2 regions of the Rhizobium sp. 05N49 genome follow, and region 2 is predicted to be linked to the other one. Evidence: riboswitches for the same ligand, from Rfam matches in the RefSeq annotation. Region 2 holds a riboswitch; the other holds the start of a gene.
The links. Region 2 has a riboswitch for S-adenosylmethionine ahead of AC1DF8_RS06625 (O-succinylhomoserine sulfhydrylase). Riboswitches for the same ligand answer to the same signal wherever they lie in the genome.

Region 1 (7,284 bases), on a different contig from region 2:
GGCAAGAGGCTTCGTCGAGAAGGGCACGGTGGTAGCGCCGAGCTTCTGCAGCCGATCGAGGGCCTTCACGTTGTTGTCGAAGGCCGCATCTTCAGGCACGAAGCCGACGATCGGGAAGCCCGGCTGCACCAGGCGCATCGGCCCGTGCATCAGTTCCGCAAGAGAGAAGGCTTCGGCATGAAGGCCGGCTGTCTCCTTGGCCTTCAGCGCAGCTTCGAGAGCAACGGCGAAAGCCGTGCCGCGGCCGCCGGTATAGAGCGAGGCGGCGTTGAACAGAACGTCCTCGGCAGCAGCCGTATCGATGCCCGATGTCGCAGCGAGTGCGGCCGGCAGTTTTTCGAGCGCCGCCTGCAGATCGGCCTTGCTGCCGATCGCAGCCGTCACGCCGGTGAGGGCTGCGACAGATGCAATGAAGGACTTGGTCGCTGCAACGCTCTTTTCGGCGCCGGCATTGAGGCCGAGCACGATATCGGCCTGGTTCGCAAGGGGGCTGTCCGTGACGTTGACCACGGCAATCGTCGTTGCGCCGCCCTTCTTGGCCGCATCCTGCAGCGCCACGATGTCAGGGCTCGCGCCCGACTGTGAGACGGTGAAATGGATGCCGCCCTTCAGATGCAGGGGCGCGTTATAAACAGAGGCGATAGACGGGCCGATCGAGGCGACCGGCACGCCGCAAGTAATCTCGAACAGATATTTGAAGAAGGTCGCGGCATGGTCGGAAGAACCGCGCGCCGCCGTCGTCACGACGCTCGGGCGAGCGGACGAGAACAGCCGGGCGATTTCGGCGAAGGCCGGCTTTTCCTTTTCGAGCAGGGTGGCGACCACCTCGGGCGACTGGCCCGCTTCCTGCAGCATCAGCGACTGGTTCTCACTCATAGGTCATCTCCAATTCTCAATTCGGCAACGAAGTCATAGGCGTCGCCACGATAGTGCGAGCGGGTGTATTCGACGACACGCTGGTCTTCCAGGCGTGAAACGCGTTCGATCAGAAGCGCCGGCGCACCGGCCTTCACGGCAAGAATAGCCGCCGATGAAGGATCGAGCGTGACGGCGGTCAGGCGCTGCATGGCGCGCACCGGCTTGTGGCCGCTCTGGGCAAGCGCATCATAGAGCGAGCCTTCGCCGCCGGCATCCTCGGCGAGAAATTTGACCGGCACGACGGCGCGTTCGATCGCAAGCGGCAGCCCGTCGGCCAGACGAAGGCGATCGAGCCGCAAAACCGGCTCATCCACACCGAGACCAAGCAGGAAGGATTCTTCCGGGGAGGGATTGTTGATGGTGCGCGACAGGATCTTCGCCGCCGGCGAGCGCCCGCGCGAGCGCATGTCCGCGGAGAAGGAGGAAAGCCGCCACAACGACTGCTCCATGCGCTCCACCCTGCTGGAAACGAAAGTGCCGCTGCCATGGCGCGATTCCAGCGCGCCCGATGTCATGAGGTCGCGATAGGCTGTCCGAACCGTCACCCGGCCAAGCTTCAGGGCTTCCGCCAGGTCGCGTTCGCCGGGCAGCGCTGTTCCGGGTTTCAGCAGACCTTCCTGGATGAGACCGGTGAGCGCCTGTGCCAGCCGCTTGTAAAGCGGTCCAGTCGCCGCCTCGTCGCGCAGCCCACGGCCATTCAGTTCCGCTATCAGACTGGTTCTATCCATGGACACACAATAGAACCTATTTAGAACCAATCGGCAAGCAGATTCATTCCGCCGAAAAAGAAAAACCCTCGCGAGACACCGCGAGGGTTTCATTGATCTAGGCCGGAAGGCTGAGCTCAGCTCTTCGTGAAGATGTAGTCCGTTTCCTGCCGCAGCACCTCACCGGGACGCAGAACCGCGTTCGGAAAGCCCGCATGGTTGATGGCGTCAGGCCAGATCTGCGTCTCGAGGCAAAAGCCGGCGAAAGGACCATATTTGCGGCCGCCAAGACCAGGCACCGGCACACCGAGTTTGAAACCGGCATAGAACTGTACGCCCGGCTCGGTCGTGCGCACCTCCAGCGAGACGCCGGAGTGCAGGCTGCGGGCAAGCACGACCGAGCGCTTGGCCGTGCGCTCGCGCGAGAAGCAGAAATTATGGTCATAGAGCGCCTGCTCCTGACCGTCGAAACGCTTCATCGGCGCCATCACCCGGAAGTCGAACGCGGTGCCCTCGACGGAGCGGATCTCGCCGGTCGGTATCTGCTTCTCGTTGGTCGGCAGGTAGTGGTCGGCGGCGATCATGATGTCATGCGCCAGTGCATCGTCCCGGCCGTCGAGATTGAAATAGGAGTGCTGGCAGACATTGGCGATCGTCGGCTTATCCGTCACCGTCTCGTAGTTGACAGAAAGCTCGCCGTTGCCATGCACGCGATAGGTCGCCTGGATCGTGCAGTTGCCGGGATAACCGGCGCGACCATCAGGATCGACGATCTTCAGCACGACACGGTCGCTCTCGTGCTCGACGATCGTCCAGACAAGTGTACCGATATTGTTGCTGCCGCCGTGAAGATGCGTAACGCCCTTCTCGTTCAGTTCGAGCTGGTAGTTCTTGCCGTCGAGCGAAAACTTTCCGTCGCCGATACGGTTTGCACAGCGTCCCGGCGTCGCGCCGAAGAAGGGCGAATGAGCAAGATAGCCTTCGAAATCCTCGAAGCCGAGCACGAGCGGTGCGTCATGACCCTCCAGCCGCGCATCCTGGATGACCGCGCCCCAGCTCAATACCTTGACCGTCAGTCCGCCGCCGCGGATGACGACACGATGGACGGTCTCTCCGTCCTTCGTCTGTCCGAAAACTTCCCGTTCCAATTTGTCCGCCATGATCGACGCTCACTCCATCCCTAGGATTCAGGAACCGGAACCYGCCCCCATTCGCCGCAAACCGCAACCGGGCAGGGCCGGAAAACAAAACGCCGCCGCAGAAATGCGACGGCGTCATTTCTAAACCTGACTGGTGACGCTCAGATGTCCGAGCCGATCTCTTCGATATCGTAGGATGTCGTCTGGTAGATCTCGTTGATCCAGTTGCCGAAAAGCAGATGCGCATGGCTGCGCCAGCGGTTCTGCGGCGCGATCGCCGGATCGTTATGCGGGAAATAGTTGTGCGGCATTTTGATCGGCACGCCGGCATTCACGTCGCGGAAATATTCGTCCGAGAGAGACGTGGAATCATACTCGACGTGATTGAAAATATAAAGCCGGCGACCCTTCGGCTCGTGCACGAGACAGACACCCATCTCACTCGATTCCATCAGGATCTCGAGGCCGTCGATCTTCTCGATGTCGGCCCGGCGCACCTCGGTCCAGCGCGACACCGGAACCTCGAAATTGTCGGAGAAACCGTTGAGATAAACGGAAGACGGCTTGAGATTGCGGTGGCGGTAAACGCCGAAGGCCTTTTCCTTCAGTTCATACTTCGGCACGCCGTGGAAATGATAGATCCCCGCCATCGCGCCCCAGCAGACATTCATGGTCGAGTGGACATTTGTCTGCGTCCAGTCGAAAATCTGCTGCATTTCCTTCCAATAGGTAACGTCCTCGTAAGGCAGCGTCTCGATTGGCGCGCCCGTGATGATGAAGCCGTCAAACTTGCGGTGCTTCACTTCCTCCCAGGTCTGGTAGAAGGCGAGCAGATGTTCTTCAGACGTATTCTTGGCCTTGTGGTTGCCGACGCGGATCAGCGAGAATTCCACCTGCAGCGGCGAAGCGCCGACGAGGCGCGCCATCTGCACTTCTGTCTTGATCTTGTTCGGCATGAGGTTGAGCAGCCCGATCTGCAGCGGGCGGATATCCTGACGGATCGCCACCGTTTCGGTCATCACCCTCACGCCCTCGTTGACGAGGGTTTCGAAGGCTGGCAACGTATCGGGGATCTTGATGGGCATTGCGGTCAACTCGATCAAAATAAAAAACCGGCGGCGAAAGAATCGCTACCGGTCCGCACGCGGCCCTTTAGCGACTTATTTAACGTGGCTGCAAGCCGGCCGGCCAAATCACCACGAGACATCATAATTAACGCCAGTGCGCCCGCGAATCAACTGTCAATAAGAACAACTGTCCAATCCATCACGCTTTCTTTATGGGTGGTGGAATCTGTTGATGGACCAGTAACGCCCCCATGGTATTAATGGTGTGATGGGCGATTTTGGAAAAAATAATGAAAACTGACGTCAAAGGGGGGAAGGGCATCCAGAATCAGGACCGGGTGGGATACGATCTCAGCCTGACATATCGGCTCGGAGTAATGTTCTCCGCATTCTGGAATTCGCAGGTCCGCGGCAAGGTCGTCGCGCTTGCGATCCTGCTGGTGGTCATCATCCTGGCGACCGCCTATGGACAGGTGATCCTCAACGAATGGAACGCCCCTTTCTACGATTCCCTCGAGCGTCGTGATCTTGGCGAGTTTTTCCGCCAGCTCGAAGTCTTCGCGATGATTGCCGGTGCGCTGCTGCTGCTCAACGTGCTGCAGGCATGGCTGAACCAGATGACGGCCCTTTACATGCGCGAAGGTCTTTCGCGAGATCTCGTCGATCAGTGGCTGGAGCGCAAGCGTGCCCTCAAACTCTCCACCATCGGCATCCTCGGCGTTAATCCCGACCAGCGCCTGCACGAAGATTCTCGCAATCTCGCTGAAAGCACGACCAACCTCGCCCTTGGCCTCCTGCAGTCGACCATTCTGCTCGTCAGCTTCATCGGCGTGTTGTGGGAGCTTTCGAGCGGCTTCATCTTCCGGATCAGCGGCTACAACTTCACCATCCCCGGCTATATGGTCTGGGCGGCAATCTTTTATGCTGCATCGGCCTCGGTATTGAGCCAGGTCGTCGGCCGCAAGCTCGTCAAGCTCAATGCCGACCGGTTTTCCAAGGAAGCCGAGCTGCGCTTTGCGCTGATGCATGCCAACGAAAACATGCCGGCGATCACAGTAGCGCGCGGCGAAGAGAACGAGCGCAAGCGGATCAACAACGATATCAGCAACGTTCTCGCGGTCATCAAGCGGCTCGCCATGGCCAATACCAACCTGACCTGGGTTTCGGCAGGCTATGGCTGGCTGGTCATCGTCATTCCGATCATCGTCGCCGCGCCCGCTTATTTTTCCGGCGGCCTGACCTTCGGGCAGCTGATGATGTCGGTCGGCGCGTTCAACCAGGTCAATACCGCGTTGCGCTGGTATGTAGCGAATTTCGGCCCGATCGCCGAATGGCGCGCGACATTGATGCGTGTCACCGACTTCCGCCAGGCGCTTCAGGAGATGGATGATGGCTTCGATTTGAAGGATTCCATCGTCTATGAGAAAACCGCACCTGATACGTTGACTCTGAAGGATATCGTCATCGTCGCCAAGCTTGGCGAGGAGATCGATGATTGCGGCGGCTTCCGCTTGCGTGAGACGGACGTGGTGATCAAGGCCGGGGAAAAGGTCATGATCAACGGCGATCACAGCGTGAACCGCCGCCTGCTCTTCCAGGCCATGGCAGGCCTTTGGCCCTGCGGCAAGGGCACGATCGGCCTGCCCCCGATTGACGACATTCTGTTCATCCCCCAGGTTGCCTATGTACCGGGCGGCACGCTGCGCGAGGCAATCGCTTTCCCGGGAAAACCCGAGGCCTTTGATAGGACGGCCATCGAAGCCGCGCTTGAGGCTGCGGGCTTGCATTCGCTTGTAGCCCGCCTTGATAGCCGCGCACGCTGGGACAAGCTTCTCGATGCCGATGAGCAGAAGGCAATCGCTTTTGCCCGCCTGCTGCTGGTGAAGCCGCGCTGGGTCGTTTTCGACGAAGTGCTCGAAGGCATGGAGCCCGAATGGCAGCACACGATGACCAGGCTGCTCACCACCATGCCGGAGACCAGCATGATCTATATCGGCCGTTCAGAAACCTATATGGAGGCACTGCATCCGCGCACGCTGCACCTGCAGGCATTGCCTTCCAAACCGGAGGAGCAATCAGCGGCAACTGCTGCCGGATCGAGCGCCGCGGCAGCTCCTGCCCCGGCGCTCTAGCAAAATTCCTGCAAAATGTGCGGCGTTTGGTGTCCGGGAGCTCCGGACGAGCTCACATTGGCGGCGTCACACCATTCACGCCGACGGTGACCTGCGAAGCCGAGATGGCGCCGTCGGCTGCCTTTTCCGCCATGACGATGACACCGGCACCCGGCTTCAGATCAGCTTTCGTCGCCGGAGCAAAGGTGACGATCGGCGTGCCGTCGGCAATCGAGACGGTCTTTTCCTTGCCCTGATAAGTCAGCGTGATCGTATGTCCATCGACGGCCTTCACCGCGTTGCTGACGGTCGCATTCGTCATCGAGCTATTCGGCTGCAGATCCCACGGACGGTTGCCTTCTCCGGTGCCTTTCATCGACGCGGGGAAGATCAGTACTTCGATGGCACCATCGGGACCGGTGCCTTTCGGCAGCGAGGCAACTCCGACGAAATCGCCGACCTTGATGTCGTCGACCGATGCATTTTTGATACCGGCGACTTTCCAGCCCGATTTGAGCGCAACCGTCGCATCGCTGCCTTCGCGGGTCTTGACGACAAGCGTATCGCCGTTGAGGCTCTCGATCGTGCCCCGCACGCGCAAGCGCTGGCTTTCCTGCGCACTCGCCGCCTGCGAAAGGCCAAGCACGAGGAAGCTGCTGGCTGCAAGCGCCATGATTATTCTGGTATAGGATTTGCGAGACATGTGACTCTTCCTTATCGCCATTGATCGGCACAATCCCCGGCTGCCGGAAAGCAGTGTATGCCGCGTGTCGCGACACGTGCGAATCAAGGAAAAGTGAGGGAGCGGACCCCGGCAAACCGATCGTTGCCCGAGTCCGCAGAGACCGCCTCAGCCGGCCGCGGACATATCCATATACATGATTTCCCAGACATGGCCGTCGGGGTCTTGGAAGCTGCATCCATACATTGGCCCCATATCGAGGATCGGCTTCCAGGGCTTGCCGCCGGCCGCTAATGCCTTTTTCAAGTAGTCATCCACTTCGCCGCGACTGCCGGCCGAAAGGCAGGTTAGGACTTCCTTACCCTTCGACGTATCGGCGATATCGCCTTCGATGAACTGCTGGAAGTGGGCGTGGGTCAGCAGCATCACATAGATATTTTCCTCGACGATCATGCAGGCGGCATCGTCAGTGGTAAAATTCGGATTGTAGGAAAAGCCGAGCGCCGAGAAGAATTCCTTCGACTTGACGAGATCCTTGACCGGCAGGTTCACGAAAATCATGCGCATGAAAAATCTCCCTTTGGTGTAACGGCGCCATGCCGTTGATCACGTTCTGCTCAAGGACGGACGAAAACCACCCGATCCGACAAACGGAAGAAT
Region 2 (7,284 bases):
TACCGACAAGACGGCCGGCATCCTCATCGAACCCGTGCAGGGTGAAGGTGGCGTGCGCCCGGTGACGCCTGAATTCATGAAGGCGCTCCGCCAGCTCTGCGATGAGCATGGTCTGCTCCTCATTCTCGATGAAGTTCAGACCGGCGTCGGCCGCACCGGCAAGCTCTTCGCCCATGAATGGTCGGGTGTCACGCCCGATATCATGGCTGTTGCGAAGGGCATCGGCGGCGGCTTCCCGCTCGGCGCCTGCCTCGCGACCGCAGAAGCAGCCTCCGGCATGAAGGCCGGCACGCATGGTTCCACCTATGGCGGCAATCCGCTGGCCATGGCCGTCGGCAACGCGGTTCTCGATGTCATCCTTGCCGAGGGCTTCCTGCAGCACGTGCGCGATGTCACCCTGGTCTTCCGTCAGGGCCTTGCCTCGCTCAAGGATCGTTATCCTGATGTGATCGAAGATATCAGGGGCGAAGGTCTGCTGCTCGGCGTCAAGGCTGCCATCCCCTCGGCGGAACTGCTGAAGGAAATTCGCGCAGCACACCTTCTGGCGATCCCGGCGGGCGACAATGTCATCCGCCTGCTGCCGCCGCTGGTCGTAACCGCCGAGGAGGCGCGCGAGGGGCTTTCCCGTCTCGAACGCGCTGCCGAAAGCATCCGTGCCGCCAAGGTCAAGAAGACCGCTTGATAGGACATTGCCCCGCCCGCTGGCGGGCGTAGCAGGTAACGAACAATGGCTTCCCCCAAACACTTTCTCGATCTCTCCGCAGTCACCGCTTCCGACCTCAGAACCATCATGGACGATGCCAAGGTGCGAAAGCAGGCATTCAAGGCCGGTTCCGCCGACAAGCCGCTCGCCGGCAAGATGCTGGCCATGATCTTCGAGAAACCGTCGACCCGCACCCGCGTCTCCTTCGACGTCGGCATGCGCCAGCTCGGCGGCGAGACGCTGTTCCTGTCGGGTACTGAAATGCAGCTCGGCCGCGCCGAGACCATCGGCGACACGGCCAAGGTCCTGTCGCGCTATGTCGATGCCATCATGATCCGTACGACCGAGCACAGCCGGATGCTGGAGCTAGCCGAGCATGCCACGGTGCCCGTTATCAACGCCCTGACCGATGACACCCATCCCTGCCAGATCATGGCTGATATCATGACCTTCGAAGAGCATCGCGGCCCGATCAAGGGCAAGACGATCGCCTGGACCGGCGACGGCAACAACGTGCTGCATTCCCTCGTGGAAGGGGCTGCCCGTTTCGGCTACCGCATGAACATGGCGGTACCCCTTGGTTCCGAGCCGAAGGATCACTATCTGAACTGGGCCCGCAATGAGGGCGCCGAAATCATGCTTTACCATGATGCTGACCGTGCGGTCGCCGGCGTCGATTGTGTGGTGACCGATACCTGGGTCTCCATGAATCAGGAACATCGGGCCCGTGGTCACAATGTCTTCCAGCCTTATCAGGTCAATGCGCATTTGATGGCGCAGGCCGGCAAAGATGCATTGTTCATGCATTGCCTTCCCGCCCACCGCGGCGAGGAGGTGACGGATGAGGTGATCGATGGCCCGCAGTCCGTGGTCTTCGATGAGGCGGAAAACCGTCTTCATGCGCAGAAGTCGATTCTTGCTTGGTGCCTGGGCGCGATCTGAACCATAATCGGATGTCGCGAGTCCAAAACTCGCGGCTGCGCAAGCAGCCGGTGCGCTAGCCGGCTGCTCTGACAGAACAGGAGTGAAAGCCATGGCAGAAGCTGCCGCCGCCCTCGGCGAGTTCGATTTCGCCGGCGATGATCATGTCGTCCCCTTCCAGGTGGAAGGGCTGGATGTGCGCGGTCGCGCCGTCCAGCTCGGCCCGATGCTGGATTCGATCCTCGAGCGCCATCACTATCCCATGCCCGTCGCCCGCCTTCTGGCGGAAGTGGTGGTGCTCACCGTGCTGCTCGGCACCTCGCTGAAGTTCGAGGGCAAATTCACGGTCCAGACCAAAAGCGACGGTCCCGTCGATCTACTGGTCGCCGATTTCTCCACGCCGGAAAATGTCCGGGCCTACGCCCGCTTCGATCAGGCCTTGCTCGACAAGGCGATTGCAGCAGGCGAAACGGAGCCGGAACAGCTGCTCGGCAAGGGCGTGCTCGCCTTCACCATCGACCAGGGCAAGTTCAGCCAGCCCTATCAGGGCATCGTCGCGCTTGACGGTACCTCGCTGGAAGACATAGCCGGTGTCTATTTCCGCCAGTCGGAACAGATCCCGACACGTGTGCGCCTTGCCGCTGCCGAACTCTTCGACCGCGACGAGAACGGCAAGCCGCGTCACCGCTGGCGGGCAGGGGGCCTCGTCGCCCAGTTCCTGCCGGAAGCGCCGGAGCGTATGCGCCAGCCCGATCTTCATGGCGGCGATGGCGACACGGCTACGCGCGCCCATGTTGAGGATGATGCCTGGACGGAGGCCCGCTCGCTCGTTGAAACGGTCGATGCTGACGAACTGACCGATCCGCAGGTCGGCACGGAACGCCTGCTCTTCCGCCTCTTCCACGAACGCGGCGTGCGTGTCTACGATCCGCGGGCGGTCTTCGATCGTTGCAGCTGTTCGCGCGAAAAGATCGGCGGCGTGCTGAAGGGATTCAGCGCGGAGGAAATCGAGGCGAGCCAGGAAAACGGCGAGATCGCGGTGACCTGCGAATTCTGCTCCACGACCTATCGCTTCCCGGTGCAGGAACTGACGCCTCAGCTTATCTAGTCTTCCTGACTAGAAGAGACGAGAAGCAATAAACAGGCGAGGGTACAGCACAGTGACTCGACTTTCGGTAGTCACTGTGTGTCTATGCGTTTCATTGGTTGGGCTATGAAAACGGGATGGGTGCCAATGAAGCTGTTGTGTTTGCTTCTCGCGCTGATAGCTGCGGTGCCGCAAACGAGCTTCGCCAGTGACGAGACAATGCTATGGAAAGAAGTCGGCGGCTGGACGGTGGCTGCCGACCTGACTTTGGGCAGCGCCTGCTTTGTTGCGACGGCCTTTGAGGATCGTACACTTTTCCGTCTTGGCTTCAATTTCCTCGATAAGGACCATCCCTTTTATATTCTGATGGTCAATGACAATTGGAAATCGTTGGAGGAAGGCAAGCAATACCCGATCGAACTCTATCTGGACCGCTCCAAATGGACTGTCGATGCAAGCGCTGTGGTCTTTAACGGTGAAAAGGGACTACGCATTGATTTTAAAGATACTAACTTGGTCAGCGAGTTTGCCGTCAAGTTGGGTTTTCGCGCCGATTTTAACGGCAAGCGAATAGTCGCCCTTAGTCTGAAAAACTCCGTCAAGGCTATTGATGAGATGATCGCCTGTCAGAAGGCCGTTGACGCTGTCCTGGCCAAACAGTCGAAACCGCCACAATCAAAGGATCCATTCGATGCAAAACCGGATGCTCAGACCGCCTCGGATCCGTTTGAACTTTAACAGAGATTGACGACTGAAGGCTCAAGATTGACGCATCGTCACGAATAGCGAGGCTACGCTTTAGTTCAGCACCCTGAGCAGGCCGGGTGAATCGAGCGAGAAGGCGGGTATGTCGACATCGAACATCTCGCCTTCGTCCGTCTCCATCTGGTAGTGGCCAAACATCAGGCCGGATGGCGTATCCAGCGGGCAGCCGGAGGAATATTCATAGGTATCGCCCGGCTGCAACCGCGGCTGCTCGCCGACGACGCCGGGGCCGCTGACCTCGTCGATCTGCCCGTTCTGGTCGGTAATGTTCCAGTAGCGGTTGACGAGACGCACGGCGATATCGGAGTTGTTGCTGATCACCACGCGATAACCCCAGACATAGCGATCGTCTTCCGGATCGGATTGCTCCTCCAGATAAAACGGCTCGACAACGACTTCGATATCTCGTGTGAGGGCGCGATACATGCCTTACACCTTAGTCAGGATACGTTACCCGTATCTTATACGAGGCCTCTTCCGTCAAGAAACGGTACAGTGATCGCGGCCTCACTACCTTCAGTTGGGCCGCCTTTCGTTCATTAAGCCTAACTCTCAGTGTTAATTTCAAGGCAAATGCGACGGCCGCGGCGTTTGCCGGCGGCCGTGCCTTGATGTCAGGCCGAAACCTTGGCCAGAGCGCGAGCGAAATCCTCGATGAGATCGTCCGTATCTTCGATACCGGCCGACAGGCGTACCGTGCCCGGCGAGATGCCGAGTTCGGCGCGAGCCTCATCCGTCAGGTTCTTGTGCGTGGTCGTTGCCGGGTGGGTGATCAGGCTCTTGGAGTCGCCGAGATTGTTGGAGATTTTCACGATCTCAAGCGCATTCTGCAGCGCGAAGGCCGCCTCCTTGCCGTCCTTCAGTTCGAAGCAGACGAGTGTCGAGCCGCCCGACATCTGCTTGGCGATGATATCGGCCTGCGGATGGTCCTTGCGGCCGGGATAGATGACCTTGGCGACCTTGCCCTGATCGGCGAGGAAATCGGCGATATCAGCCGCATTCTGCGTCTGCTGCTTGACGCGGAGCGGCAGCGTCTCGATGCCCTTCAGGAGTGTCCACGCATTGAAGGGCGACATGGCCGGGCCGGTATGGCGGAAATAGTCGTGCAGGTTCTCGTCGATCCATTCCTTGTCGGAGAGAACGACGCCGCCGAGGCAGCGGCCCTGGCCGTCAATATGCTTGGTCGCCGAATAGACGACGATATGGGCACCGAGCTCCAGCGGCTTCTGGAAGAGCGGCGTTGCAAACACGTTGTCGACCACGACCTTTGCGCCGATCTGGTTGGCGAGCTTGGCGACACCTGCGATGTCGACAACCTCCAGCGTCGGATTGGTCGGGCTTTCCAGGAAGAAGACCTTGGTCTTTGGGGTAATAGCCTTTTCCCAGTTTTCGAGGTCGCGACCGTCGATCAGCGTGCAGTCGATCCCGTATTTCGGCGCAAGCGTCTCAACTACCCAGCGGCAGGAGCCGAAGAGGGCGCGCGCAGCAACGATATGATCGCCGGCCTTCAGCTGGCAGAGGATGGCAGCAGTAACAGCGGCCATGCCGGAAGCGGTGGCGCGGGCGTCTTCAGCGCCTTCCAGCATGCACATGCGCTTTTCGAACATGTCATTGGTGGGGCTGCCGTATCGCGCATAGATGAAACCGTCCGTCTCGCCCTTGAAGCGCGCTTCGGCTGCTTCGGACGTATCGTAGACGAAACCCTGCGTGAGATAGATTGCCTCTGAAGTCTCGCCATACTGCGAACGGAGCGTTCCGCCGTGGACGAGTTGGGTTGCTGGGCGCCAGGTCTTGCTCATGCCATCACCACTTTCAAACAACAAAAAAACCGGCCGCAAATGCAGACCGGTTTTCAACCCGGTCTTTTTAGCCACTTGTTTAACGTGGCTGCAAGCCGACCGGCCAAATCACCACGGGATAAATTTGCAATACTGCCGTTCTAAGCTTGCGTCAATTCCCCGACTTTGGTTTTGTCTCCGCGAGTATATGGATGGAGCATGATGGCTCGCGAAACTGGAATTTTGGCTGACCGCGCAATTGCCGCGCTGTTTGAAACCGGGCGCCTTCAAAGCGAACGCGAGCTGGATCGCGACCAGATCCAGCCGGCAAGCTTGGATCTGCGGCTGGGCGCCAAGGCTTTCCGGGTGCGCGCCAGCTTCATGCCTGGCCCGTCCCATCTCGTTTCCGACAAGCTCGATCGGCTGAGCCTGCACGTCATCGACCTCGGCGAGGGCGCGGTACTGGAAACCGGCTGCGTCTATATCGTGCCGCTGATGGAACATCTCGATCTGCCGGCCAATATGTCTGCCTCGGCCAATCCGAAAAGCTCGACCGGTCGCCTTGATATCTTCACGCGTGTCATCACCGATTACGCGCAGGAATTCGACAAGATCCCATCAGGCTATTCCGGGCCGCTCTATCTCGAAATCAGCCCGCGCACCTTCCCGATCGTCGTGCGCCGCGGCTCGCGTCTCTCGCAGATCCGCTTCCGCGTCGGCCAATCGGTACTCGGTGAGCCGGATCTTCTGAAACTGCACGAGACGGAAACGCTGGTCGCAGCCAAGCAGCCGAACATTTCCGGCGGCGGCATCGCGTTGTCGATCGACCTGACGGGCGACAAGGACGGCCTGATCGGCTACCGCGGCAAGCATCACACCGCCGTCGTCGATGTCGACAAGAAGGCCCAGCACGATATCTATGATTTCTGGGAACCGCTCTACAGCCGCGGCCGCAACGAACTGATCCTCGACCCTGACGAGTTCTATATCCTGGTCTCGCGCGAGGCCGTACACGTTCCCCCGCACTACGCGGCGGAAATGACGCCCTTCGACCCACTCGTCGGCGAATTCCGGGTCCACTATGCCGGCTTCTTCGACCCCGGTTTCGGCCATGCTCCGGCAGGCGGTCGCGGCAGCCGCGCGGTGCTCGAAGTGCGCAGCCACGAAGTTCCGTTCATCCTCGAAGACGGCCAGATCGTCGGCCGCCTGATCTACGAACACATGCAGGAACAGCCCTCGAGCCTCTATGGCTCAGGTCTTGGCTCCAACTATCAGGCCCAGGGCTTGAAGCTCTCGAAGCATTTCCGCATCTGATATGCGGTGACGCCGCGACTTGACAGCGACCGCCATCTGTTGGAAGTCTCAAGTCATCAGGCGGGTGTAGCTCAATGGCAGAGCAGCAGCTTCCCAAGCTGAATACGAGGGTTCGATTCCCTTCACCCGCTCCAGCGACCTTCACAGCGGAATTTTACAGAGTCTGCCAGCGCCCAATTCCTTGTCCGTGGCGCTAGACGACTATCAGGTAGCCTCCACTGTCATCCTGAGGGCAGGCAAATGGCGACTTATCGCGCCGGCAATCCCGCCAAGGTAAGTATCACACATGCTCCAATTTATATGGCCAGCTTGAGCATTTGACGGCTGATTGCCGGGATACGCTTTGAAGATAGATGAGGCGGCAGTCAGAGGAGAGCGATGACCGACAGGTTTGAAAGTTACGATGCCGAACAACGCGCGATGATCGATTGGTTGACTGGCCGTTCGCCGGATGCTCGCCATGCCATTGCCCTGGAGCTCAATTTTGACTTCGCCGAAGATGTATTCGAGTGGATTCTGACCCAGCCGGACTGCGATTTGGCAACTGCGGCAAGCTATTTCTGGCGGGCAGGACCCCTGGAACGGCTTGAAGATCCCGATTTCTTCGGGGAAGAGAGTTTAGCGTTAAAGCGGCTGGTAGAGCGCGTTAACGCAGGTTTTTATAGCCGATCGGAGATTTTTTACCGCGGGCAGGAGCCACGGAGCGGCGAAGAGGT

Region 1: another riboswitch for S-adenosylmethionine. It lies ahead of metA (homoserine O-acetyltransferase MetA); the one in region 2 lies ahead of AC1DF8_RS06625 (O-succinylhomoserine sulfhydrylase).

The regions. Positions count from the first base shown of each region.
Region 1 covers NZ_JBFTME010000003.1:272,176-279,459, forward strand. The annotation lists gene AC1DF8_RS08595 (SIS domain-containing protein) at 1-876, opposite strand, end outside; gene AC1DF8_RS08600 (GntR family transcriptional regulator) at 873-1,646, opposite strand; gene AC1DF8_RS08605 (aldose epimerase family protein) at 1,763-2,785, opposite strand; gene metA (homoserine O-acetyltransferase MetA) at 2,926-3,849, opposite strand; SAM riboswitch at 3,897-3,974, opposite strand; gene AC1DF8_RS08615 (ABC transporter ATP-binding protein/permease) at 4,122-5,963, shown strand; gene AC1DF8_RS08620 (hypothetical protein) at 6,016-6,645, opposite strand; gene AC1DF8_RS08625 (VOC family protein) at 6,793-7,191, opposite strand.
Region 2 covers NZ_JBFTME010000002.1:484,336-491,619, forward strand. The annotation lists gene AC1DF8_RS06600 (acetylornithine transaminase) at 1-682, shown strand, start outside; gene argF (ornithine carbamoyltransferase) at 728-1,645, shown strand; gene AC1DF8_RS06610 (Hsp33 family molecular chaperone) at 1,737-2,732, shown strand; gene AC1DF8_RS06615 (hypothetical protein) at 2,859-3,449, shown strand; gene apaG (Co2+/Mg2+ efflux protein ApaG) at 3,510-3,902, opposite strand; gene AC1DF8_RS06625 (O-succinylhomoserine sulfhydrylase) at 4,091-5,275, opposite strand; SAM riboswitch at 5,322-5,400, opposite strand; gene AC1DF8_RS06630 (2'-deoxycytidine 5'-triphosphate deaminase) at 5,474-6,568, shown strand; tRNA gene AC1DF8_RS06635 (tRNA-Gly) at 6,629-6,702, shown strand; gene AC1DF8_RS06640 (DUF4274 domain-containing protein) at 6,947-7,284, shown strand, end outside.